Regions from separate parts of the Lactiplantibacillus sp. C232 genome, predicted to be linked through region 2. Evidence: predicted binding sites of a transcription regulator. Region 2 holds the regulator's gene; each other region holds the start of a gene.

Evidence for each region. The regulator LexA, encoded in region 2, represses DNA repair genes until DNA is damaged. The targets are predictions, from matches to a motif close to CNAACANNTGTTNG.
Region 1: the regulator LexA is predicted to act here: its motif matches at 2,724-2,737, upstream of ruvA (Holliday junction branch migration protein RuvA).
Region 3: the regulator LexA is predicted to act here: its motif matches at 3,326-3,339, upstream of MZO41_RS11695 (Y-family DNA polymerase).

What each region holds. Positions count from the first base shown of each region.
Region 1 covers NZ_JAMSKZ010000014.1:34,247-42,607, forward strand. Annotated here, with positions in the region: gene MZO41_RS12575 (YfhO family protein) at 1-1,904, shown strand, start outside; gene MZO41_RS12580 (hypothetical protein) at 2,038-2,556, opposite strand; gene ruvA (Holliday junction branch migration protein RuvA) at 2,757-3,368, shown strand; gene ruvB (Holliday junction branch migration DNA helicase RuvB) at 3,386-4,396, shown strand; gene queA (tRNA preQ1(34) S-adenosylmethionine ribosyltransferase-isomerase QueA) at 4,414-5,448, shown strand; gene tgt (tRNA guanosine(34) transglycosylase Tgt) at 5,758-6,900, shown strand; gene yajC (preprotein translocase subunit YajC) at 6,978-7,361, shown strand; gene dinB (DNA polymerase IV) at 7,491-8,361, shown strand, end outside.
Region 2 covers NZ_JAMSKZ010000007.1:163,361-171,721, forward strand. Annotated here, with positions in the region: gene MZO41_RS08760 (GIY-YIG nuclease family protein) at 1-60, opposite strand, end outside; gene MZO41_RS08765 (tRNA1(Val) (adenine(37)-N6)-methyltransferase) at 44-802, opposite strand; gene MZO41_RS08770 (lysophospholipid acyltransferase family protein) at 914-1,549, shown strand; gene MZO41_RS08775 (YneF family protein) at 1,606-1,842, opposite strand; gene MZO41_RS08780 (DUF896 domain-containing protein) at 1,940-2,179, opposite strand; gene lexA (transcriptional repressor LexA) at 2,331-2,963, shown strand; gene MZO41_RS08790 (DNA alkylation repair protein) at 3,053-3,283, opposite strand; gene MZO41_RS08795 (hypothetical protein) at 3,587-4,216, shown strand; gene MZO41_RS08800 (hydroxymethylglutaryl-CoA synthase) at 4,266-5,435, opposite strand; gene MZO41_RS08805 (hypothetical protein) at 5,471-5,863, opposite strand; gene MZO41_RS08810 (hypothetical protein) at 6,027-6,419, shown strand; gene MZO41_RS08815 (glycosyltransferase family 2 protein) at 6,865-7,806, shown strand.
Region 3 covers NZ_JAMSKZ010000012.1:29,120-37,480, forward strand. Annotated here, with positions in the region: gene MZO41_RS11685 (GGDEF domain-containing protein) at 1-1,129, shown strand, start outside; gene MZO41_RS11690 (hypothetical protein) at 1,200-1,625, opposite strand; gene MZO41_RS11695 (Y-family DNA polymerase) at 1,625-3,145, opposite strand; gene MZO41_RS11700 (LysR family transcriptional regulator) at 3,486-4,397, opposite strand; gene MZO41_RS11705 (hypothetical protein) at 4,550-4,954, shown strand; gene MZO41_RS11710 (SDR family oxidoreductase) at 4,971-5,714, shown strand; gene MZO41_RS11715 (hypothetical protein) at 5,762-7,168, shown strand; gene MZO41_RS11720 (SDR family oxidoreductase) at 7,185-7,823, shown strand; gene MZO41_RS11725 (YbhB/YbcL family Raf kinase inhibitor-like protein) at 7,836-8,330, shown strand; gene MZO41_RS11730 (cupin domain-containing protein) at 8,356-8,361, shown strand, end outside.

The DNA of each region.
Region 1 (8,361 bases), on a different contig from region 2:
TCATTATTTGGCTGATCAATGGATTCTATCTCAATATCCGCAAACATGATATTGCGACATATCTCATCTTGTTAGCGTTAATTGGGGTCCTGCTGGCCAAACAATCCTTAAAATTGACCAATCGGCAATTTTATGTGTTATTACTGGGAATTGTCACGCTGAACCTGGCGAATAACGGACTGGGCTGGTTGAGTATCAATACTAATTCTAATAGTACTGAGCAGTTGCGGCAGGGCGCGGCAATGAAATGGGTCAAAAATTATTTTGATGGCGCGCAAAAAAGTTTAACCACGACTAGCCAATTTTATCGAACGGCTTTGGCACCCAACTACTATACGATGCGTTCGGCTGAGAGTGATGTGCCGATGGTGTTAGGAACTCACACGGTTGGATCGTATTTTTCAGTTCAAAATGGTTACGTGGGGGCATTTAGTCAGGCCTTAGGCAACTCAGAGTATGCGATGAACTCGCCACTCGGTTCGTTGGACGGTCGGACGACGATGTATAACTTATTAGGTGTTAAATATTTATTTGCACGTGAGGACCAGTTGAAGAAACAAGCCTTACCAGCCGGATATGAGGTTGTTAAGATGAAAACTGGCGAACCGAAGATTTTTGCGGACAAGTTTATTTATGGCATGAGTAATCATACCGGCACGATCTTGTTAAAATCCAAGAATGCGTTGCCGTTAGTTTATACACAGCAGCATCAAATTAGTCAACGCCAATTTAATCGCTTGAACGCAGTTGACCGCGAGCAAGCCTTGTTACAAGGTGCGGTCACTACGCAGCAGGTTAGTGGTGTTAAGACTGTCAAGCCAACCGTTACCGGAAAAAACGTCGCTTATACGGTTCAAGCGGATACGACGAATGTTTTGGATACGTTGGACAAGGTGATTATTTACCGCAATCAACATGCAACGGGAGCGTCGAACAACGCGTTGACTAAGTTACCGGCAGATACGATCACATTAACGCCGGAACAACGAGAAAGTTTGACGCCGGCAACTGGCCTGACGACACCGTCAAACCGCGTGTTGAACTTGATTGCAGCTAATCAAAAGTTAGTCCAGAAAAATCAGGAAAACAATGCCGACGAGTTAACGAGCATGGTCAGTGATGTGCAGGGGCACCAGATACCGTACCAATTGACCATTCAACACCCTAAGAAGTATCGAAATACGGAACTCTATCTTGTGCTAGATGGCATCAGTTATCGGCGTTCCTCAATCAAGCACGCCTTGACAACGAGTCAAAATACCAACGTGTTCACGGCCCGTCCGTATACCAAAGTCGATTATCTAGATGATGTTCGCGATGGTCTGAAGGGCAATTTGAGCGCTAGTGGGTATTCTTTAACTGCTCAGACAACGGATAACTTGACGAGCTTTAGTCAGTTGGGTACCACGAATATGTCAGATTATGAGCCCCGGACATCAGCAGTAATCAACTTAGGGTATAGCAAGTACGCGCGTAAGATGATTACGTTGAACTTTACGAGCATTCGTAGTTTGCATTTTAAGTCCGCTAAACTGATCGCTGTACCGCTTGGGAAGACTTATCGTCAACGGACGCGGCAACTACAGACGAGTGGGCTGAAGCATCAACAAGTGACGAACAACCAGATTACGGGAACCACGCTGACTAAGACAGCAACCGTGTTAACAACGTCAATTCCGTATTCGACTGGTTGGCAGCTACGAGTTGACGGTCAAACCGTTAGGACTCAAGTTGTCAACAAAGGGTTTGTGGGGGCCAAGTTGACAGCCGGCCGGCACCAGATTCGATTGACGTATCACACACCTGGACTAAAAATCGGCATATGGTCGAGTATTATTGGTGGTGTGATTAGCATACTGATTGCCTGCTGGTGGTGGCTTCACAAACGTGTCAGACAATCTTAATTGAGTAAATCGGTATTAAAATAGGCTTCTTAGGAATTAACTTTGATTCCTAAGAAGCCTATTTAACGTTAGATGGAACACAAACGAATGTATGCCATAGCGAAATTCACAATTAACAGCCACGACTGGTTAATTATGAGGTTGTCGCTAACGCAATTAACTGTTCGGGAATGACTGGTGCGGTGGCTAATTTTTGCCATTCACTGGTTGAGACTAACATGACGAGTGGCGTGCTGACCGTTGTCAACCACGTTTTCTGCGGAGTAACGGGTGCCATGGCCGTTGTGATGTCGGTATTGACCTCAGACTCAGTAATCTGCCAAAGTCGATGTGTGACGTGCGCGGTATCCGTCACCTCGACGACCGGGGCAAAATGACCGACCCAGTCGTCAATCAACATCTCGATAACGGGTTGCTGTGGGTAAAGGACTGTGTTGATCATGCCGGGAACCATGGTCGTCACGGTTTGATCCACCGGCCAGCTGCCAATTAAGCGCCACTGGTGAACACCGTTGAGTGTGAGTTCGTACCAGTAATAGCTGGCTTCGGTTGTCGTCATTGTATCCTGGCTGTCCCAATTGGTCGCAGCTGTTTGAATTTTAGTTTGACCAGTTGTGGTCGGTAACACCGCTTTAAACGGTTTGAGTTGCATAGCGAGACCTCCCTAGGACTTTGAGCATAGCATGACGTTAACGTGGCGGCAAGCATTTCTTGCCACGAAATCCGTCAATCGAGGTGAAATTGATTTAACATTAAAATTTGGTTTTTATCGGTGCACCAGTGTTAAGCCACTGTGAAAATGTGGTACAATTTAGCAAGCAAACATACGTTTTATTTAAAGGAGTTTTTTCGGTGTACGAATATTTTCTCGGTCAAGTGACCGATGTAACCCCCGGTTATGTGGTGATTGAGGTCAGCGGCATTGGTTATAAAGTGCTAACGGCTAATCCATACCGTTACCAGGTGGGCCCAACAGCAGTTAAGATGTATATCCATCAAGCCGTCAGCGAAAATGGCATGAGCCTATTTGGCTTTTTTGATGCTGACGAGAAGGCGTTGTTCGAAAAGTTGCTCGGGGTTTCGGGAATTGGTCCGAAGTCGGCCCTCGCGATTTTGGCCAACAACGACCATGCAGGTCTGATCCAAGCCATCAATCAAGAGAATGCGACTTATCTGACGAGTTTTCCTGGCGTGGGCAAGAAGACAGCTCAGCAAATCGTGCTGGACTTGAAAGGTAAATTAAACGATCTAAACGTTGATGTTACTGGTCAAACTGCGCTCGATGTGGATGCTCCTGCTGTTGATGGCGCGTTAGCGGACGCGTTGGCGGCTCTGGAAGCTCTTGGCTATTCGAAAGCGGATGTCAAGAAGGTCACTAAGAAGTTGGAGACGTTTAGTCAGACACAAGGGGCCGATACGAACACCTTGTTGAGTGAAGGACTACGACTATTGATGAAGAAGTAGATGGGAGGGGTAACTAAATGGACGATGACAAGTTATTATCCGGTGACAAAGCCGATGACGAAGAGGCGTCATTAGAAAAATCGCTCCGTCCGCAAACGTTAGCCCAGTATATTGGTCAGGCCCGGGTCAAGCACGAATTAGGAGTGTATATTGAAGCGGCCCGCAAGCGTGAGGAATCCTTGGATCACGTTTTGCTGTATGGTCCACCGGGATTAGGGAAGACCACGCTAGCGATGGTAATCGCCAACGAGATGCAGGTCAATATCCGCACGACCAGTGGCCCTGCAATCGAAAAGCCAGGTGATTTGGTTGCGCTCTTGAATGAACTGGAGCCGGGTGATATCTTATTTATTGACGAAATTCACCGGTTACCGAAAATCGTTGAAGAAATGTTGTATTCGGCCATGGAAGATTTTTTTGTCGATATCGTGGTCGGACAGGGGCCAACCGCCCATCCCGTGCACTTTCCACTGCCGCCGTTTACGCTGATTGGCGCGACCACCCGGGCTGGTATGCTGTCAGCTCCGTTACGTGACCGATTTGGAATCGTCGAACATATGGCGTACTATGAAGTTGCTGATTTGGAAGATATCGTTAAGCGGACTGCAGATATTTTTCAAACGAGTATCAAACCATCGGGTGCCCACGAAATTGCGCGTCGCTCACGGGGAACGCCCCGCATTGCTAATCGCTTGTTCAAGCGAATTCGTGATTTTGCAGAAGTGGCGGATCAAGACGCCATTGATGAGGCCATCGTGGCGCGATCACTGACATATTTACGCGTAGATGATGCCGGCTTGGACGAGACTGACAATAAGCTCTTACGAACGATGCTAGAGTATTATGACGGGGGTCCGGTCGGGCTTGCTACGATTGCGGCCAATATTGGTGAAGAAACGGATACAATCGCGGAAGTGGTCGAACCGTACTTACTCCAGATTGGGTTCTTGAAGCGAACACAACGTGGACGCGTTGTTACAATTAAAGGTTATCAGCATTTGGGATTCCCATACCCAGAAAATAAATAAAGATAAGAGGTCACAACATGAGTTTAACACTTGAAGATTTTGATTATGATTTACCACATGAACTGATTGCCCAGACACCAATCAAAAAACGGGATAGTTCACGGTTGTTGGAATTGGATCGCCAAACGGGCGAAATGCAAGATAAGCATTTCTACGATATTATTGATCAACTCAATCCAGGCGATGCGGTCGTTATGAATAATTCCCGCGTTATGCCAGCTCGTTTGTATGGTGTTAAACCTGAAACTGGTGGTCACGCTGAAGTCCTATTATTGCATAATACGGAAGGTGATGAATGGGAGACACTCATGAAACCTGCCAAGCGTGCCAAGGTCGGTACCGTGATTTCATTTGGCGATGGTAAGTTGACGGCGACCGTAACGGCCGAAAAGGAAGATGGCATTCGAATGATCGAGTTTCATTACGATGGGATCTTCATGGAAATTTTGGAGAGCCTGGGTGAAACGCCATTGCCACCATATATTAAAGAAAAACTCGATGATCCAGACCGTTATCAAACTGTTTATGCCAAGGAAAATGGCTCGGCAGCTGCGCCAACAGCTGGTTTACACTGGACGAAGGAACTCTTACAAAAAGTTCAAGACAAGGGTATTAAGTTGGTTTACTTGACGCTGCATGTCGGACTAGGGACGTTCCGGCCAGTTGAAGAAGATAATATCGATGATCATAAGATGCACAGTGAATTTTATCGATTGGACGAAGATGCTGCTAAGACGTTGAATGAAGTACGGCAAAATGGTGGGCGCATCATTGCAACCGGGACAACGTCAATCCGGACGTTAGAGACCATTGGTAGTAAGTTTGATGGTGAAATCAAGCCGGATTCGGGTTGGACGGATATCTTTATCAAACCTGGTTATCAATGGAAAGTCGTTGATGCGTTCATCACGAACTTTCATTTACCGAAGTCGACCTTGGTCATGTTAGTGGCTGCCTTTACGGGCCGTGATATGATTTTGAAGGCTTATCAACATGCGATTGATGAAAAGTATCGCTTCTTCAGTTTTGGCGATGCGATGTTTATTCACTAGTATAACTGGCTTTAAACGCGATCGCTTATTTTGAAACGGATGACGGTTGAATATTAAAATGCCGTATTATACGAGGCGTATCGCTAATTTCAAGCTGCCGTTTTAGCTCTGGAGATAATAAAGATTGTCAATAGTCGCTTCAAGAAGTTAAAATGCATTCTTGAGGCGACTATTTGACGTTTGAACGCTTTGTTAACAGACTGACTAAAGCCACGTGGGTGCCCACGCCAATTGCCGCGACTGGTTCACGGCTGGATTTCGTGCTATCATTATTTGAGTTTAGCAACATTTTAATACGGAGGAACAGATATGGAACCGGCAATTAAATACCGATTAATTAAGAAAGAAAAACACACAGGAGCCCGCCTTGGCGAATTGATTACGCCACACGGGACCTTTCCAACACCGATGTTTATGCCCGTTGGGACGCAAGCCAGTGTTAAGTCACTGGCACCCGAAGAATTAGACGCGATGGGTGCGGGTGTTATCTTATCGAATACGTACCATCTGTGGTTACGGCCAGGCGAGCAAATCGTGAAAGAAGCTGGCGGGTTACATCAGTTTATGAATTGGAAAAAGGGAATCTTGACGGATTCAGGTGGGTTTCAAGTCTTTTCCCTGGCTAAAAACCGTGATATTACGGAAGAAGGGGTCCACTTTAAGAATCATCTGAATGGCTCAAAGATGTTCTTATCTCCTGAAAAGGCTATTCAAATCGAAAATGATCTTGGCCCAGATATCATGATGAGTTTGGATGAATGCCCACCATTCTTTGAAAGTTACGACTATGTTAGCAAGTCAGTTGCCCGGACAAGTCGCTGGGCAGAGCGGGGGTTGAAGGTTCATCAACACCCTGATTACCAAGGCTTATTTGGGATTGTTCAAGGTGCGGGCTTTAAAGACTTGCGTGAACAGAGTGCCAAAGATCTTGTTAGCTTGGACTTTCCAGGCTACTCGATTGGGGGCTTATCAGTGGGTGAATCGAAGGCTGAGATGAATCATGTTTTAGACTTCACGACGCCACTATTGCCAGAAAATAAACCCCGTTACTTGATGGGAGTTGGCTCTGCGGATGCCTTGATCGACGGTGCAATTCGTGGGGTCGATATGTTTGACTGTGTCTTACCGACTCGGATTGCCCGTAATGGCACTTGCATGACGTCCCATGGGCGTTTAGTTGTCAAAAATGCGGCCTACGCTCACGATTTCACCCCGTTAGATGATAATTGTGATTGTTATACCTGTCGTAATTTCACGCGTGCTTATATTCGTCATTTGATTAAGGCGGACGAGACGTTTGGTTTGCGTTTGACGAGTTATCATAACTTATATTTCTTGTTACACTTAATGAAGCAAGTTCGTCAAGCCATTATGGATGATAATTTACTGGAGTTTCGCCAGAACTTCTTTGAAATGTACGGTTTTAACGATAAAAACCCGAAAAACTTTTAGTGCTACTGGTATTTCAGACTGTAATTTGTTAAAGTTAAAGATAGTCAAACTTTTAATTAGAGTAGGAGCGATATTAAATGGGTCAAATGGCATCAATTCTGTTTATCGTGGTCATGTTCGCATTCTTATACTTCTTCATGATCCGTCCACAACGGAAACAACAACAACAACATCAACAAATGTTAAGCAAAATCAAACGTGGTGACAAGGTTACGACAATTGGTCGCTTGCACGGGGTCGTTGATGAAGTTAACGAAACCGAAAAAACAGTTACTTTAGACTGTGATGGCATCTACTTGGTTTTTGATTTGAACGCTGTTGCTAAGATTTCTCCAGCCGAAGATGCACAAGCTAAGACAGTTGCACCAGAATCTGGGGCAGCGGCTGAATCAGCTGCTACTTCTGAAGTTGAATCGGCAAGCTCAGCCGCCGACGATAATGCTGATTCTGAAGCAAAATAGGTTTACACCATAAGTGGTCGATCATTACTGATGACCGCTTATTTTTTTTGCTTATTTTTTGGTCTTGAAACGCGCTTTTGAACGTATGTTCGTGTATAATGAAAGTACTAAGGATTGGAGGGGCGGCGGATGGCACAGTCAATTGTTGAAGCGCCTATTCGGGTGGATACGAGTCGGAAAATTATTCATGTGGACATGGACGCGTTTTATGCGTCGATCGAAGAGCGGGAGCATCCAGCCTACAAGACGCAGCCGTTAGTGATCGCGCATGATCCTCGGCAGACAGGTGGGCGAGGCGTTGTGACGACGGCTAACTATGTTGCCCGCCAATTTGGTGTTCACTCGGCGATGCCAGCTGCTAAAGCATTAGAACTCTGCCCAACAGCAGTATTTAAGACGCCCAACTTTCCGTTGTACCGCGAAGTTTCGGCGCAGATTCATCGTATTTTCCATGAGTATACAGAGATGATTGAGCCAATTGCCTTTGATGAGGCTTACTTGGATGTGACTACGAATAAGAAACACATCCATAGTGCGGTCGAACTGGCGCACCGATTACAACAAGAAATTTGGCATCAAACACATTTAACTTGTTCAACGGGAATCTCCTACAACAAATTCATTGCCAAACTAGCATCAGATTATCGAAAACCAGCGGGTGTGACGATCGTATTACCACAGGATGCAGAACCATTTTTGTTACGTGAACCCATCGAGAAATTTCGGGGTGTCGGTAAAAAGACGGTACCTAAAATGCACGATTTAGGAATCAAGACTGGACAGGATTTATACGCACAGTCTGAATTAGACCTAATCAAACAATTTGGCAAGTTGGGCTATATTTTATACCGGCGAGTGCGCGGCAGTGATGATCGGCCAGTCGAGTATTTACGTGAACGGAAATCAATCGGCAAAGAGCGGACGTTTGGACCGTTTCTCCAATCGACGACGGAAGTTAATACGCACTTGAAGGCCATCGCTAAGTTGGTAGCAGCTAGCA
Region 2 (8,361 bases):
ATAAAAATAATATTTTTTGATTGCCGTCGTGGACGCAGCCGGCTTACTTGTGCTTGCCATAGAGTAACGTGTGCACCTCTTCCCCGTATTCACCATCATCACGATAAACGACAAGCGGCGGCATGATTCGAACACCGTTGCGTTTCCCGTCCTTGATCATTTCGATTAGAACCATGTTCGCTTCCCGTTGTGCTTTCGGGTGGACGAACCGCATCCGTTTGGGTGCCAACCGATTGGCCGCCATCGCACTGAATAAATCATCCAAACGTTCAGGACGGTGCACAAAATAGGCTTTACCATTCATTTTCAACAAATCACTAGTTACCGCTAGAATCTGATCTAAATTAGCGGACAATTCATGGCGGGCAATCGCCAAATGAGGATTTGGATTTTTGACACTCTGCGGTTGATCTTTAAAATACGGCGGGTTACACAAGACGGTATCCACCGAATCCTTCGGTAATTGGTGCGTAATTGCCAATAAGTCTTCGTTCAGAACTGTCATTTGCTGGGTTAAATCGTTCAAAATAACACTGCGTTGGGCCATCTCAGCCAACCGGGGCTGGATTTCGACCGCCGTAATATGACCTTGAGTTTTGGCACTGGCGAATAGACCTACTGCGCCAGTGCCAGCACAGAGATCCACAATCTGGCTCTTAGCACCCTTCGCAACCTGGGCAAAGTCACCCAATAAAACCGCGTCCAGTGAGAACGCAAAGACTTGGGAACTTTGAATGATTTGAATATCTTGACTATATAATTGATCAATACGCTCATCGGCGTGTAACGTGACGTCTGCCATATTCGGCCACCTCTCCATTCAATTCGTCGCACAGCTATCATACAATTAACTTGCAGAATTTGCCAAATTTCGTCATACTGTGAGCAGTTATTAAACGAAAGGAAGATCGTGATGTTTTATTCATTTATGCGCGGACTAGTCCGGCTAATCATCACCATTATTAACGGTCGGCCCCGCTATCAAGGACGGGAAAACCTACCAGAGGGGGCCTATATCTTAGTTGGGCCACACCGCACGTGGTTTGACCCGTTGTACTATGCACTGGCTGGCAGTCCAATGAAATTTAGCTTTATGGCCAAGGAAGAACTATTTAAGAATCCCGTTCTGCGGTTCATTCTCGTTCATGCGAACGCCTTTCCTGTCAATCGGCAACATCCAGGACCTTCAGCAATCAAGACCCCCGTCAAATTTTTGCGCAGCGGTAAGCTTTCACTAATCATGTTTCCATCAGGAACGCGCCACTCACAAGAACTTAAGGGCGGTGCAACCGTCATCGCTAAGATGGCCGGTGTTCCACTAGTCCCAACCGTTTACCAAGGCCCATTGACCTTCAAACAACTCTTTAGCCGTCAGCGGGTTACCGTCCGTTTCGGTCAACCGATTGATATTGATCGTAAACTGAAATTGGATGAAGCTGGTCAAAAACAAATTGAGACTAAAATGTTGCACGCTTTTGACGACTTGGATCGTCAAATCGACCCAACGTTCAAATACGTTGATCCTGCTACAACCCGTCAGAAACATTAAGTTCGATAATAAAAAAGTGTCGGTGATCGCAATTTAAAGCGAGCCGACACTTTTTACTACTTGTTATCGTTTTTAGATGCAGCTTTCATCGAATTCAACATCTGATGTAACTTCTTTTCGGATGGGCGTTGACCCATTTGCATCATCATACTACGAAGCATCTCTTCACTAATTGGTGGATTTTGCTTCAAGTAATTTTGCATATAGTGCCGGGCACCGAAGAAACCACCAGTTAACCCAACCAATACGCCGATAACGACGATTAAAATCCAAATTCCTGTAGACACAGTCATTCCCCTCCCTTATTACAGTCTTCATTAAACTAGTCTACACAAATTAATAATAAAAGAAAAGGAAAATTTGTCAGTTGACAAATTTTCCTGAAATCGGTTAATCATCTCGAAGACCGCGATCGCGTTGCACTTGACGGACCTTTTCTGGCGTAACCTCTTTACCATCTTTATCATAAACCTGAAGCATTTCAACTTGTTGCCGAAAACCGGCGCGAAATTCCTTCAAGTATTTTTGCCGCAACTCTTGACGTTCGGCTTCTTCTAGCTCGGTGAGCCCCTCGGCTTTCGCCTTATGAGCTAACTCATTGATCCGAGCAAGCAATTCTTTTGAAATCAAATCAGCAGCCCCTTTCACTCTTGAAATATACACGAAATTAGACCCTAAATCAATTAATAGTGTTTGTCAACCGAACATTTGTTTGAAAGCTATGAAACGCTATGCTACAATTGGTTTAACCAATAATGAAAATAAAAAATGAGGTGCCAAGATGAGTAAAACATCGGAAAGCAAACAAATGGCCGTTCTTCGCTTTATTTATGAACGTGTCAATGAAAAAGGATACCCGCCAACCGTTCGTGAGATTGGTGAAGCCGTTGACTTATCTTCGACTTCGACCGTTCACGGCCACATTTCACGACTAGAAAAAAAAGGTTACATCCAAAAAGACCCAACTAAGCCACGTGCCATTGAGGTAACGCCAGCCGGTTTCGAAGCACTGGGCGTCGAAACTACGCCACATCAAATTCCGGTACTTGGAACGGTAACCGCCGGCCAACCAATTCTTGCCGTACAGGAAGCGACGGATTATTTTCCAATTCCTAAGGAACTTGAATCATTCGGTGGCGACCTTTTCATGCTCACCATCCGTGGCGAAAGTATGATCAATATCGGTATCATGAATGGTGATCAAGTCATTGTTCGGCGTCAAAGTTCCGCTGACAATGGTGATATCATCATTGCCATGACCGATGAAAATGAAGCGACTTGCAAGCGATTCTTCAAAGAGGCCGATCACTACCGACTACAACCTGAGAACGACACGATGGCGCCAATTATCTTGAACAACGTCTCTGTATTAGGCAAAGTTGTCGGTTTATATCGCGACATGCTGTTTCAGTAAACTATCACCCACAAGATGACAATTCAATTTGTCATCTTTTTTATTCGCCAGTTTTTAGAGCAGGTTGATGGCATGCCTACAGATTCCACTCACAAATATTTACACCCTTCCCGCCGTGCCAGGGACGAGAGCACGTTATTTGCGACAAAAGCACGCCCCCATTCCGGATTCACCTTGCCATAATCCCGTAGTGCCCAACCGATTGCCTTCTGAATAAAAAAGTCATCATCACCCCGATTCGTTAGTATCGCCGTTTGTAAATTGGCAATCCGTCCTCTTTCAAGCCTAATCGAAGCGCGATACCTACTCGTCGCACCTATTTATCGGTAGCTCGTAAATATACCACCCGCTTGTTGTAAACAACCGTGCGCTGAGAGATACGCTGCAAGAACCTTGCGCCAGGCATCAACACTATCCCACTGTGGCGTTACTGTGATTTGGTGGTAGCACCATTGCTATTGAATCAGCGGCGCCTGATTCTCCCGATGTATCGACAGAAAAAGTGCTGGCGTCAAATTGGTTATTAGTCGGATCTCTTTTCAAAATATTTCAAATCTGTGACGAACAGCCAATAGTTCAATGGTATAATGATTATACTATTTTAAACATTGGGAGTTGGTTACATGTTGTTCCTAGCCATTATGGGCTTGATTGTTTTTCTATTAGCATTATTTTCCGTGATTTACGCACGTCAAACCGGTGGTGGTTGGAAATTTCTAACACTAATTACGGTCCTCAGCGCCCTGGTCACCATCTACGCGGTCGTTAAATTGCCTTACTGGCCATACAACCAGTCACAGCAATCGGCGCGCAAAGCATCATCTAGCACGAGTACTAGCGCTAGTACCAGCAAGTCCAAATCAACGAGCTTGAGTTCCTCACAAGTCGTTTTTAACGAAGCCAGCACCAAACGCGCGGCCGCAACGACTAAGTTGAATGAAGAAAATATCCTTAAACAATTACAATCTAACTATCAATCGATTGGTACCGTTGCATTCACCAAGTCAACGAAAACATATACGATTACGCCAACCAATAAAAAGTACGTTAAATCTTTGAAGACGATTAAATCATATCCATCTCAAAACCAAAAAGCAATCACCACGATTACTTCGAATTTTAAATCGTTGTCAAAATCGCTCCAAAAGAATCTTGCCGCTGGTTACACGATTCAGTTGCTACAACCAGATACCACTGACAAGACGCTGTTGAGTGTCCAAGATGGTCAAATTATGACCAATAACTTCAAATAGGAAAAGTCACTTGTCTAGCAAATTTGCTAGTAACAAGTGACTTTTTTGTTTAAACTTGTTGATCCAAATATTGACGTTGTTCGTTCTTTTGACCGGTCAATACGAATCGATGGGGATCATCAGCATAGCTGACCGACTGATCATCGGCCCGCCATTGCAATTGATGACTGAATAAGGCTTCATACTCCGCCACACTAACTCGGCGACGACGAGCCAACCGTTGTGGTAGGCCATGATCTAAACCGGTCTGATAATCCGGCTGAATAACCCCGGTATAAAATTCACCCTCGGCACCCGAGCCATAACTGAATAATCCGAGTCGATTCCCTGGTTGTAACTGAGGATCAGTCAGTAACTGCGATAACAAGCTCAAATAGAGTGAACCAGTATACAAGTTACCAACTTGTCGATTTAGCTGACGCGCATGTTCGAAGTGCGCCAACCACTGGGCTTGTTTCTCGGCATCAACTAATGGTAACACGCTTCGAAGCGCTTTAAGTCCCATCTTTGTATATGGCAAATGAAAAACCAAGGCCGTCAGTGCGTCTGGACTAGTTTGAGTCGTTTGCAGGTAATTCTTAAACACATCTTGAAAATAATCAATATAGATATTAGACGAGTATTTGCCGTCAACTAGGGCTTCTGTATGATACAACGGTCGCCAAAAGTCCATCACATCTTCGCTCAGTAGACTTGACTCAGTACCCAGTACTAATACTTTAGGATCCGCACTAATTAACATAGCAACCGCCCCACCACCTTGAGTTGGCTCGCCCGGTGTGTTCAATCCGTAGCGTGCCACGTCACTACCAATGACCAGCGCCTTTTTATCTGGATGAACACGCACGTGATCTTGGGCCAGTTGGACACCAGCCGTCGCCGCATAGCAGGCTTCTTTCATTTCAATTGTTCGAACCCGCTGACTCAAACCGAGCAACTTAGCGACGTAAATCGCACTCGCTTTGGAATTGTCGATCCCCGACTCGGTACCGACGACTAATAAATCAATAGCCGCAATGTCAGTCGCTGTCAGCATCGGTGCGGCAGCATTAGCAGCTAACGTCACTACATCCTGACTCGGCGGAATCACCGCCATTTTAGACTGACCAATACCAATCAAATACTTATCAGGTTCTGCCTGGCGAGCTGTCGCCAGTTCCGCCATGTCTACGTATAAATGTGAAGTTGCAAAATGCAACTTGTCGATTCCAACTTTCACGTCTTTTCCTCCAATTTGTTAATGACAATAAGGGATTAATATGCACGTCCGCGTGGCCCTAAGTAATGAAAATCAGGGTCAGTTCCGACCCGATAGCAGCTGAAAGCCCGACTAATTTCATTATGAAAAGTCACAACAATTGCCGGTGTCGCCCAAGTAGACGCCGCCCAAAAAACGGTGTCATCAAACGCCCGGTTGTCATTCGGGTAGCGGTGATAGCCTTGTACATTGTCCCAAATGGTGCCGTGCGTATTCAACCAATCTTCAGCAAGTCCGGCGTCCACCTGCATCATCACGTCTTGATTATCAGCAATCAAACTACTTAGTTTTTGCCAATCGAGTTGCCAATCATGAATATGGGGATTCGGTCCGCGTGTGCCAAGCGGTGTATGCCCCAATGCGATCGGTGTCAATTCTACAAAATCCATCTTGACCACCCCGTTCGTTAACCATCCTAAGATTTCTTAACTATTATAGCATTTCACGACAAAAATACTGCCCGCAATTGCTTGACCTGGGACGGGTTCCATAATTTATGCTGTTATTAAATAAGGCGATTAAGACAAGCACCAAGTAAGGAGCGCGGTAAACATGTGGTTCTCACATCATCAAAAACGAAATAGTCTTCAGGCACCCGTCGCCGGTACTTATACGGTGATTCCCACTGCCACATCACCCCAACAAATCGGGCTATTAGCCATACAACCGACCAGTCCGGTGATTAATGCCCCGATTGATGGTGATATCATTAGCCTGTCACCCTCGCGTCTCGTTATCAATTCGCTGAGCAATCAACATATTGAACTGCGTATCGACCGGCCGAACTTCCACAACAAGTGTACCTGGCAAGTACGCGTGGGCGATTCCGTTTCACCATTAACAATTGTAGGGACACTTTATGGATCCTTAAAAGACGTCACCATTGCTGTCTATCGAATTGATACCATTCAGGCCACTAATTGGGTTTCGCTCGCAAATAATTAGCTGTTTACGGCTATAGATTCATATCCGCTAATTGGGCATTTCGGTTGTCAAAATATAAATTTGACGGTTGTGAATATTTCTAAGTCCACCTTGACACCCATCGCCCAATCTCAAAAAGATAAATCACAATAATCACTTTTCCAACAGCTTCAACGGGCCATGCTACTGTGCCCAGTTGGAGTTGTTTTTTTGCAAACTACTCAACACTGCCAGGTGTGAAGTTTGAAATAACATGGCGCATCGCTGTCGACATAATTGATTGGTGGTGTAATTGACAAGCTATCGTGACATCATTACAATTTTTGTGGTTTGATATTTGATTGCTTTATACCTTAATTCAAGCTATGATATTCATACTGGTTTAAAATTCCTTTCTTTATTAATCAGTAGGAGCCCTAATTAATAGATCAATCTAAAAATTATAAAAAGGTCGGATACAATTATTATGAAAACCATGAGTCTTGTTGTTCCATGCTATAACGAGGAACCAACGATTGAAATATTTTATAACACCGTTGAAAAAGTCTTGGCAGATAATCCAGAGTCGTTCAAGGATATCACTACTGAATATGTTTTCGTTAATGATGGCTCATCTGACGACACTTTGAACGTACTACGAACTTTAAACGCCGCCCATCCTGACACTGTCCACTATGTCTCCTTTTCGCGAAATTTTGGTAAGGAGGCTGGTTTATTAGCCGGTTTGGAGCACACCATTGGCGATTACGTCGCCGTCATGGACGTTGATCTACAAGATCCACCGACTTTATTGCCTAAAATGCTGGCAATGCTTCAAACCGGTGACTATGACTGTATCGGTACAATGCGGGAAAATCGCGTTGGTGAACCAATGATCCGGTCATTCTTATCACGCTCGTTTTACTCAGTTGTCAACAAAATTTCAAAAGTACAAATTATTCCAAACGCCCGCGATTACCGGTTAATGACACGTCAGATGGTTGATGCTATTTTGGAATTGCCTGAATATAACCGATTTTCAAAAGGCATCTTCAACTGGGTCGGTTTCCGAACAACTTATTTGAAGTTCGAAAATCAGCCCCGTTCCGCTGGCGAGACACACTGGTCAATTTGGCAATTATTCAATTATTCAATGGATGCCATCGTCGACTTCTCAGATGTACCCCTGAAGATTGCGACCTTCACCGGCGGCTTGCTCTCACTAATCTCCATTATCAGTATATTTGTCGTTATTATTCGTAAAATATTATTTGATAACAGTGTCAGTGGTTGGGCCTCAACCATCACGATTATGCTCTTAATCGGTGGCATTCAGCTGTTCTGTCTGGGGATTATCGGCAATTACATTGGTAAGATTTATATCGAATCAAAACACCGGCCCCACTACATCGTGCAGGAAAAGAAGTAAACTTTTCAACCTAAACTGAGACGCATACGACCATATCGGGAAACTGGTATGGTCGTGTGCGTTTCGGCATCTGGATGAAGTTAAAGGTTATGAATGAAATTATTATTTAAAAGCTCTTTTGGGGACATCAGTCCTTGTCAAGTTGATGAATGAAATAATATGATTTTTAATTACTTTTCAAACGGCTTCATCGCGGTATTCAAATGCGGTAGAGCCGTTTCTTTGTACTATTCGTATGATTTCATTAAAGTATCAAAAGTCTTAAACGTGTAAGTTAACCCACGATCAGTATGAGCCATCAGTTGGACATCACCAGCGTTCTTAAAAGCCTGGGTAAAGGCGCCAACCACCGCCTCGCTGGTTGGCTGGACTTAAGCCGTAAATCGGGCTTTGTGCTTGTTATTAGCCCATAAACGACTTCGGTGGAATCGGATAATCCTACTTGGTTAGACTGAGTTACTTGATTTAATTTCTTACTTAGTTTGTTTGATGCGTTGAGGCCGCTTAATACAACTTTAACATTTTAGATGGAGTACAGATACAGATATCAAGTGT
Region 3 (8,361 bases), on a different contig from region 2:
GTCACATTGGGAGATAACTCCATTTATTACAAGTGTTTTTTTCATCCTAGGCGTGCTGACCCTTTTTTGGGTATCACAAAATTGGATTATCAACTTCTTCAATACTCATCATTGGCGGGTTGACCAATCGCTTATTACCGACTGGTACGGCTTAATCTACATGATGTTATTTGTCTTTGGGATGCAAACTGCCGTTGTGGGCCAGAACGACGCCTGGATTTTCATGAATTTCCAGCTCATCGGGCTAACCTTTTGTGGCTACTTTCTCAATGTACGTGTCCGCTATTACTACTTGTACCCGCTTGTCTTTATCTTTATGGGCTTCAATCACTCCTTGTATTACTGGGAGTCGTGGGGGCACGCCGTCACACTGATCCTCTTCTTTACGGCGCTCGGCCGATTGCGTAAACACGTCCCACTCCAAACGAAACAGGGACAAGTCGCACTTTATTTAGTCACTTGTGCTGGTTTTGGGGCCGTTCTCTGGTGGTTCATGAAGCTTAAGTTCAACTTATCATGGGCAACTTATTGGCAAGAATGGACCTACCTACTCGTCTTTGCTTCCTTGCTCTATATCTACGCCAGCATGTTGTCAGCCAATGCACACCTCAAACAGAATCTGGTCGCATTCGCTAATCACGACGCTCTGACCAAAATCGAAAATTTTGCAGCTTACAAAACAGCCATTAATTATCAGGTTACAAGCAGTCGGAAAAACGGCTCACAATTGACCATGCTGATGTTTGACATCGACCACTTCAAACAAGTCAACGACACTTATGGTCACTTGGCTGGCGACAAAATTCTTCAGCACGTCGCCCAAGTAGCTACGATTGTCTTTCATGCTAATAATCCGCAAATCTCACTATATCGAACCGGTGGCGAGGAATTTAACGTTATCTTCCCCAACTATGATTTAACCGAAGCACTTGCGGTCGCTGAACAACTATTTGCGGCCATCAATCATATCGCTGTACCAGTTAATGATCATCAAATCCAACTGTCGATCTCGATTGGCCTATCAGAATTAGCAGCTGATGACCAATCACCAACGGCCTTTTATCAGCGCGTCGACGCCAATCTATATCATTCTAAAAAGCACGGACGAATGCAAATCACCGCGAAATAAAATAATCATTAATCTTAAAAGGACGGTTCTAACGACTAATTTTAGTCATTGAAACCGTCCTTAATTAAGATTAATTCGCTATAGAAACGCTACGGATATTGGCCATCGCAATACTTGCTGGTGCCGTTAGATAAATCCGGGCTTGATGCCAATCGAGCTTCACCAACTGGCTGGTTGCCGTCTGATAATAGCCAACGGTATCGTTAAAATAATCGACGTTGAGCAATGGTAGTTTTGGTAACGCTGCAATCTGTTTCAACTGGGTCGCCACAGCTCTTTTATCCTGAGCATTTGGATAGTGTTTATGGGCATAGATTGCAGCGTGTTTTTCAATCAAGTCATGATAACCAGTCAACGCCGCGAACGGCGCAAATTGGGCAGCACGGTCTGCTTGGGGCATTGGTAAATGCCTTGAAGTAGGTCGCGAGCACTCTAAAATATCCGCATAGCGACTCGTATCATTAAATAACGCAGTAGTACTGGCTTCCTTTGTCATTAGGCACGATGTCCCCCAATCTGCTCATTACGTTCAATCGTAGTTGAACTCGGTTTTAGATCTGCCAAGCGAATGACGACATTCTTATTCCCGGAACGACGTTGTAATTTCAAAATGGCGCGTTGCAATTGCCCATCGCGTTCACGTTTGCGTTGTGCGTCTCGTTCTTGCGCTTGGGCCACTTCTGGATTTTCAAATAAGTTAGTTTGTTGATACCGAGGTTGGCGCCTAACCTGCTGTTCGTCGACCAAATGGTTCGCCATAACGGTCACACGTCGAACCATCAATTGACGATTAACGACTTGTTGATAAAGCTGTTGATACGCAGCCCCTAGCTCGTGTTGTGAAGCACTCGCCTGCGCTAATGTCACCGTGGTATGGGCGGGCTTTGGTACTTGTCGCCCATAGTAGTCTTCGGTGACCGCACCCTGATAATGCGTGCCAACTGACGAAGCATTAGCATCGTAATCAATACGAATTCCCAACTGATCTGTCACCACGTGGCGAGCAACCAGTTCGAGTGTCAAATTATTCACCATGCCGCGTAACACGGCCTGCCCTTCAGTATAAGTATACGGTCGCATCAACACTTGACTGGCATATATACCATGTTCGCTAGCATGGTAATTTTTGATGTCAGCAATTGTTGCCGACTCATCGCCCCACGCATGATCAATTAACAGTTCCGCGTTTTTACCAAACTCACGATATAATTGTTCTTCATTATGAGAATCCGACAAGGTTCCTAGTGAACAGCGCGCAATGTCACCCATCGTATTGAGCCCCAGGGCTGCCAACCGCTTAGCATAGCCATGACCGACTCGCCAAAAATCAGTCAACGGCTCGTGCGCCCATAAGTATTGCCGATATTGCTGCTCATCCATCTGTGCAATCCGAACACCGTCAGCGTCAGCGGGAATCTTCTTGGCAACAATATCCATCGCCACCTTAGCTAAGTAAAGATTAGCACCAATCCCAGCCGTCGCCGTAATCCCAGTCTCGGCCTGAATCTCGTGAATCATCGTCTTTGCCAGTGCGTGCGGTGAAACCTGAAAAGTACTTAAGTAGTCTGTGACGTCCATGAAGACTTCATCAATCGAGTACACGTGAATGTGTTCTGGCTTAATGAAGCGCAAATAGATATCATAAATCGCAGCACTCTTCTGCATGTAATAACTCATTCGTGGGGGAACGACCCGATAATCGATACCCAAATTAGCATGCTTGAGGAGCTGATCACGATAAATTGAGCGATGCCGCCGAACCGCCTGATAGGAAGTCTGACGACCACGGGCGCGATTTAAAGTTGCGACCCGTTGTTCAACTTGAAATAACCGGGGTCGCCCTGGAACACCAAATTGCTTTAGTGCTGGCGAAACCGCCAAACAAATCGTCTTATCAGTGCGACTCGTATCAGCGACAACCAAATTGGCATTCAATGGGTCGAGTTGATGAGCAACGCATTCGACTGAGGCATAGAATGATTTTAAATCAATTGCCATGTATGTTCGCTGTTCCATCAATATAATGACTCCCTTCCAATTAATCGGCACAATCGCAGTCGTTGTTCACCTTAACATTTTGCTGGTAATCCAAAGTAAATCTCATGCTGCTGATCGAATTTTAACGATAGCCGCATGTCGCTCGCCCCCATGACACTCACTTTTGGATGAAACCTGACTCAATAATTTGTCGTTAAAAGAACATATGTTCTTTTAACTAATTATAAATTAAAATCAGGTTGAATGCCAGCATCCGTTAACAAATAATTGCAAGTTTCAAATTAGACTTAAGCCCCGAAAAGGCACCCGTTCACCAGCACGTACCGTGACCACGAACAGTTGCCTTTTTAATGTCATTTTATGAGTGGCTCTGCGTTTCAGTCGGGACCAACTTCGTAAATTCATGTAGAAAATCTGCCGTCTTCTTACCCGGGAACTTGGTGCTTAATAGGCCATACGGTACTGTCACGGACGTTTTCAGCGGTACTGTAACTAAATTCGGATGAATTCTTTTCCACGGCGTAAGCGAAATCATTGCGATATTCTCCTCAACGGTCTCATTAAACGTATTGATGTCATAACGCCCGCTAGTATCAATTGGCTGAATACTAGGTTCTGCCGCCAACATTTCACTCCGAACCAGATCATTTTTCTCACTAATTCCCGTTGACACCATCAGAACTTTACGATGCGCAAGGTCACTGTACGTGATTTCATCCAACTGGGCTAATGGATTATCACTACGGACAGCAATTCCAAAGTGATACGCTCCCAACTTTATCGCACTAAAGGACTGCTTCAAAGTTGTGCTATCGAACGTCCCAACGATTAAATCACTACTCCGACCAAGCATCGCATACTCACGATTTCTCGAATTCAAGTCTTCCTGCAATTGAACTAATCTAATCTGAAATTTAGGCATTTTTGGTGCCAGTTCTTTCCATAATGACATGAAGGCATCAGCAGGATGTAGTAAGGAAGTTCCCAACAAAATCAGTTGCTTATCGTCTGAACGGACCCGTCGCGTCTCTTCAATGGCCGTGTTTAGTAAATCGAGCAACTGTTGCACATACGGTTGGAACTTCTTACCCTGTGGTGTGAGTTGGACCCCGGTCGCAGTTCGGACGAATAGTTTTAGGTTAAGCTCCGCTTCCAGCCGGTTGATCTGTTTCATCACCGCAGTACCCGATATAAAACTCTGTTCCCCCGCCTTCGTAAAACTACCATACTCACTAACTCGTAAAAACGTCTGTAATTGATTAAAATCCACAACGGTCACCTCCTAGCCTTCTAGTATAAACTAAAAGTTAATACTAAGCTAACTAACGGATTCTTCTCAGGAGGCACGTTGCTGGCTATACTAGTCATTGTAGTTGAGGCACAGCACATCAGAAACGAGATGATTAATTGAACAAAAAGTTTATGCAAACTATTTTTCAAATTATTGTTACCGTCGCTGCACTTGTCGTCATCGTCTATGCAGTTCAGCAACACTCACCAACCCCCGACAAGTCTAACCAAGCCACCAAGCAACAGACAAGTGTTACCCATTCGGACAACTCGCATCTGACCGAAGCGGATGTCGTTGGTGTTTGGATCAATCACCACAACAAAGATATTCACCAACAAATCACTTTCACTGCGGATCACAAGTGGAAGGAGAACCAACATCACGTCACTAATATTTATTCCGGTACTTGGAAAATTATTGGGCACAATCAAATTTCACTATCACCCTATGGTGAAAAAATCCAGCTTTCCGGTCATGATTTTTCCACAATGGACGTCTTAAATTACCATCACATTTTAAATAAACAAAAAAATTAATCAGGAGGAAACAAATATGTCAGTAAAAAACAAAGTTATCGTTATTACAGGAGCCTCATCGGGTATTGGCGAAGCAAGTGCCAAATTGTTAGCCAGCCATGGTGCCAAAGTTGTTTTAGGTGCACGGCGTGAACAACGCCTACAGAAATTAGCCAATAAAATCCAGCAACAAGGTGGGCAAGCCACTTACCGCGTAACGGACGTGACTAAGCCTGAAGACTTAACAGCGTTAGTTGCTTTAGCAAAGCGAGAATTTGGCGGTATTGATGTCATTTTCAATAATGCCGGTATCATGCCGACTTCACCAATCAGTGCACTAAAAACTGATGAATGGAATGCCATGATCGATGTGAACTTAAAAGGTGTTTTGAACGGTGTCGCCGCAGTAATGCCTGATTTCACCAATCAAAAGTATGGTCAAATCATTACGACATCTTCAGTAGCTGGGCTTAAGAGTTTCGCTGGTTCCGGCATCTATGGTGCAACTAAATTTGCAGTACGCAATTTAATGGAAGTAATCCGCATGGAAAGTGCTCAAGAACACACCAATATTCGGACCACCAGCCTCTATCCGGCAGCTATCAACACTGAATTATTGCACACCATTACCGATACCAATGCTAAGCAAGGTATGAATAAATTATATGCATCCGTCGGTATCACCCCAGATGCAGTGGCCCGTGTCGTTGACTTCGCAGTTGCACAACCAGATGACGTCAACGTCAATGAATTTACCATTTACCCGACAAAGCAAGGCTAATCGATGACGACAATCCACGATCAATATTAGAAAGAAGCGATTCATGAATGGAACGGTCTATCAATAAAGCGACGATTTATCACAGTCTAGTTTTAAGCCTAATAATCATTCAGTTACTAAGCTTAATTGTCCCCGTCAACTTGACGCTATTAAATGCCGTGCTTGCAATCGGGGTCTCAATTCTCGGAATTCAAAGCTTAAGCCGCTCTTTTCAAGTCGCGACATTGATCTTTTTCATTGCTGGGTTGGGACTACTAAGTACTACGGGTTTATCAATCAACGGTCTAGCCATGGCAATCACTTCAATGGTCGATATCGTGGTGTTACTAGTTGTTATGCAACTTTTCTTAATCCCTGTCACCATTGGCAACTACCAAGCTACTGTCGAAGCATTCATGCAAAAGCACATTCGTGGCCCCAAACAAACCTTCACCTTTGTCATGATTGTCACGCACCTACTATCAAGTATTCTCTCCATGGGGACCGTTGCCATTGTCCTATCAATTCTAGGCGACAGTATCAAGCGCCAAGTCAAAGACGCCACCCGTTTTTCGGCAACAGCCGTAACCCGTGGATTTACGCTCGGCACATTATGGGCACCTGGAGCAGCAACAATCTTTCTAATCAGTACCGTTACTAAAGTCGGGTGGACCCAATTATTCATACCATGCCTGATTTTAGGCCTGTTAGGATTATTGCTAGCGTATTTGATGGAATATAACCAACCGTATATGCGGATTCAGCCCGTGACAACCAATACTAAGCAGCAGACTCGTTTTACCGAACACGCATCACTTGTCAGTTTAGTGGCGGCCGTTATTGCCCTACTAATACTCAGCTTTGTTTTAATGGAAAGCAAAGTCGTAAGTTCAATGAACGCTGTTACACTTTCCGGTTTACTAATTGTCCTGATTTGGGTCACGGCATTAGGGCTCAAGCCGACTACGGGCCAAACAGCCTTCAAATTTGCACTAAAAAAAGCTAGCCTTGATTATTGGCAACACGGAATTGCAAGCGGTGCAGCGCTTGCGCCGTTCTTTGTTGGAATCGGCACGTTCACGTACGGTTTTCAACATTCCACTATCAGTAGCGAACTAACCCACGCGTTAGCACCAAGCTTTGCTCACCTTGGCTGGTTATTGGTCGTTTTAATTCCCATTATTGTCGTATTGGTTTCCCTAATTGGCATTCACCCACTAGCATCAGTAGCACTAATTGGCAAGATTATTATGACCATGCACATTGCCCTTTCACCACTATTAATCGCATTGAGTCTGAATATCGGAAGCGTCGTTGCATACATGTTATCACCGTTTGCAGGTATCGTCATGATTGTCGCGACCCTGTTACATGTCAGCTCAGCAACTGTCTCGGTACGTTGGAATTGGCAATTTTGCCTCATCTTCCTCGTACTTAGTTTGGGCGTAGCAACTTTATTAAGTCTTATTTTTTAAAAGAGAGGTTCTTACAATGAAAAAAGTTATTTTATTAGGTGCTACCAGTAACATTTCAAAATATTTAATTCCACGCCTACTTGCAAAAAACGATGTTAAACTCACACTATTTGCTCGTCAAGCTACTCGACGGCTTCATCAGTACGCCGCCCAATCGCAGGTTACTCTCACGAACGGCAATTGGAATAATTCCGCTGATCTTACGGCGGCAATCGCGGGTCAAGATATCGTTTACTTGGCAACGGGGCATTTCACCACCGCCAATCAAAATGTTGTCGATGCGATGAAGCAAAATAGTGTTGAGCGCCTAATTGTCGCAGGTGGTTTAGGCATTTACGATGAAGTCGCTGGTAAATTTGGTATTTGGAATGCCCAAATGATGGGTGATTATACTGAAATCAAGCGAGCTGCTGCCGTGATTGATAATAGTGGACTGAACTATACATTTTTAAGAATGGCCTGGCTATATAATAATGACCAGCATACGGACTACAAGGTCATTCCTCAGGGGATGCCATTCAAAGATACGCAGGTGACACGCCAAGCCGTTGCTGACCTGATTACTGAAATTATTCACAATCCCCAATTATATCAGCGAAGTAGCATTGGCGTCGCTGAACCCAATACTGCTTGGAACAAACCTGGTTTTTACTAGGAGGTCGGTTTAATGCAAATTAAAGTTGATTTAGACGATGGCTTTTTACCACTAATCTATACCAGTAACGCGAACGTCAAACACTCAGGCCAACCGATTCTATTGTTTCCAATTGAAATCAAATCAATTCCTGCAATAACGACTGCGTTTGCTATTTCGCTCATTGATTACGACGCCGTCCCACGAACGGGTTTTCCGTTCATTCACTGGCTCGCGACCAATATTCCTGTCATGGCAGAAATCCCAGCCGATTTCAGTCGTAATTTTGAGGGCCCCCAAGGTCAAAACTCATGGATGTCACGCTTTTATCAGTTAAACGATTCGTATTTCGCCGATCACTATGCCGGACCGAATCCACCTGATCAGCCTCATCGATATACACTATCCGTATTTGCACTCAAGCACAACTTGCCATTGAATAACCGCTTCTATTACAACGACTTCCGTGAACAACTAGTGGGAAACGTACTAACAAAAGCCGAGCTTCAAATTTTAGCCCACAATTAATTTTAAATGAAAGGTGTTTTTAACAATGAAC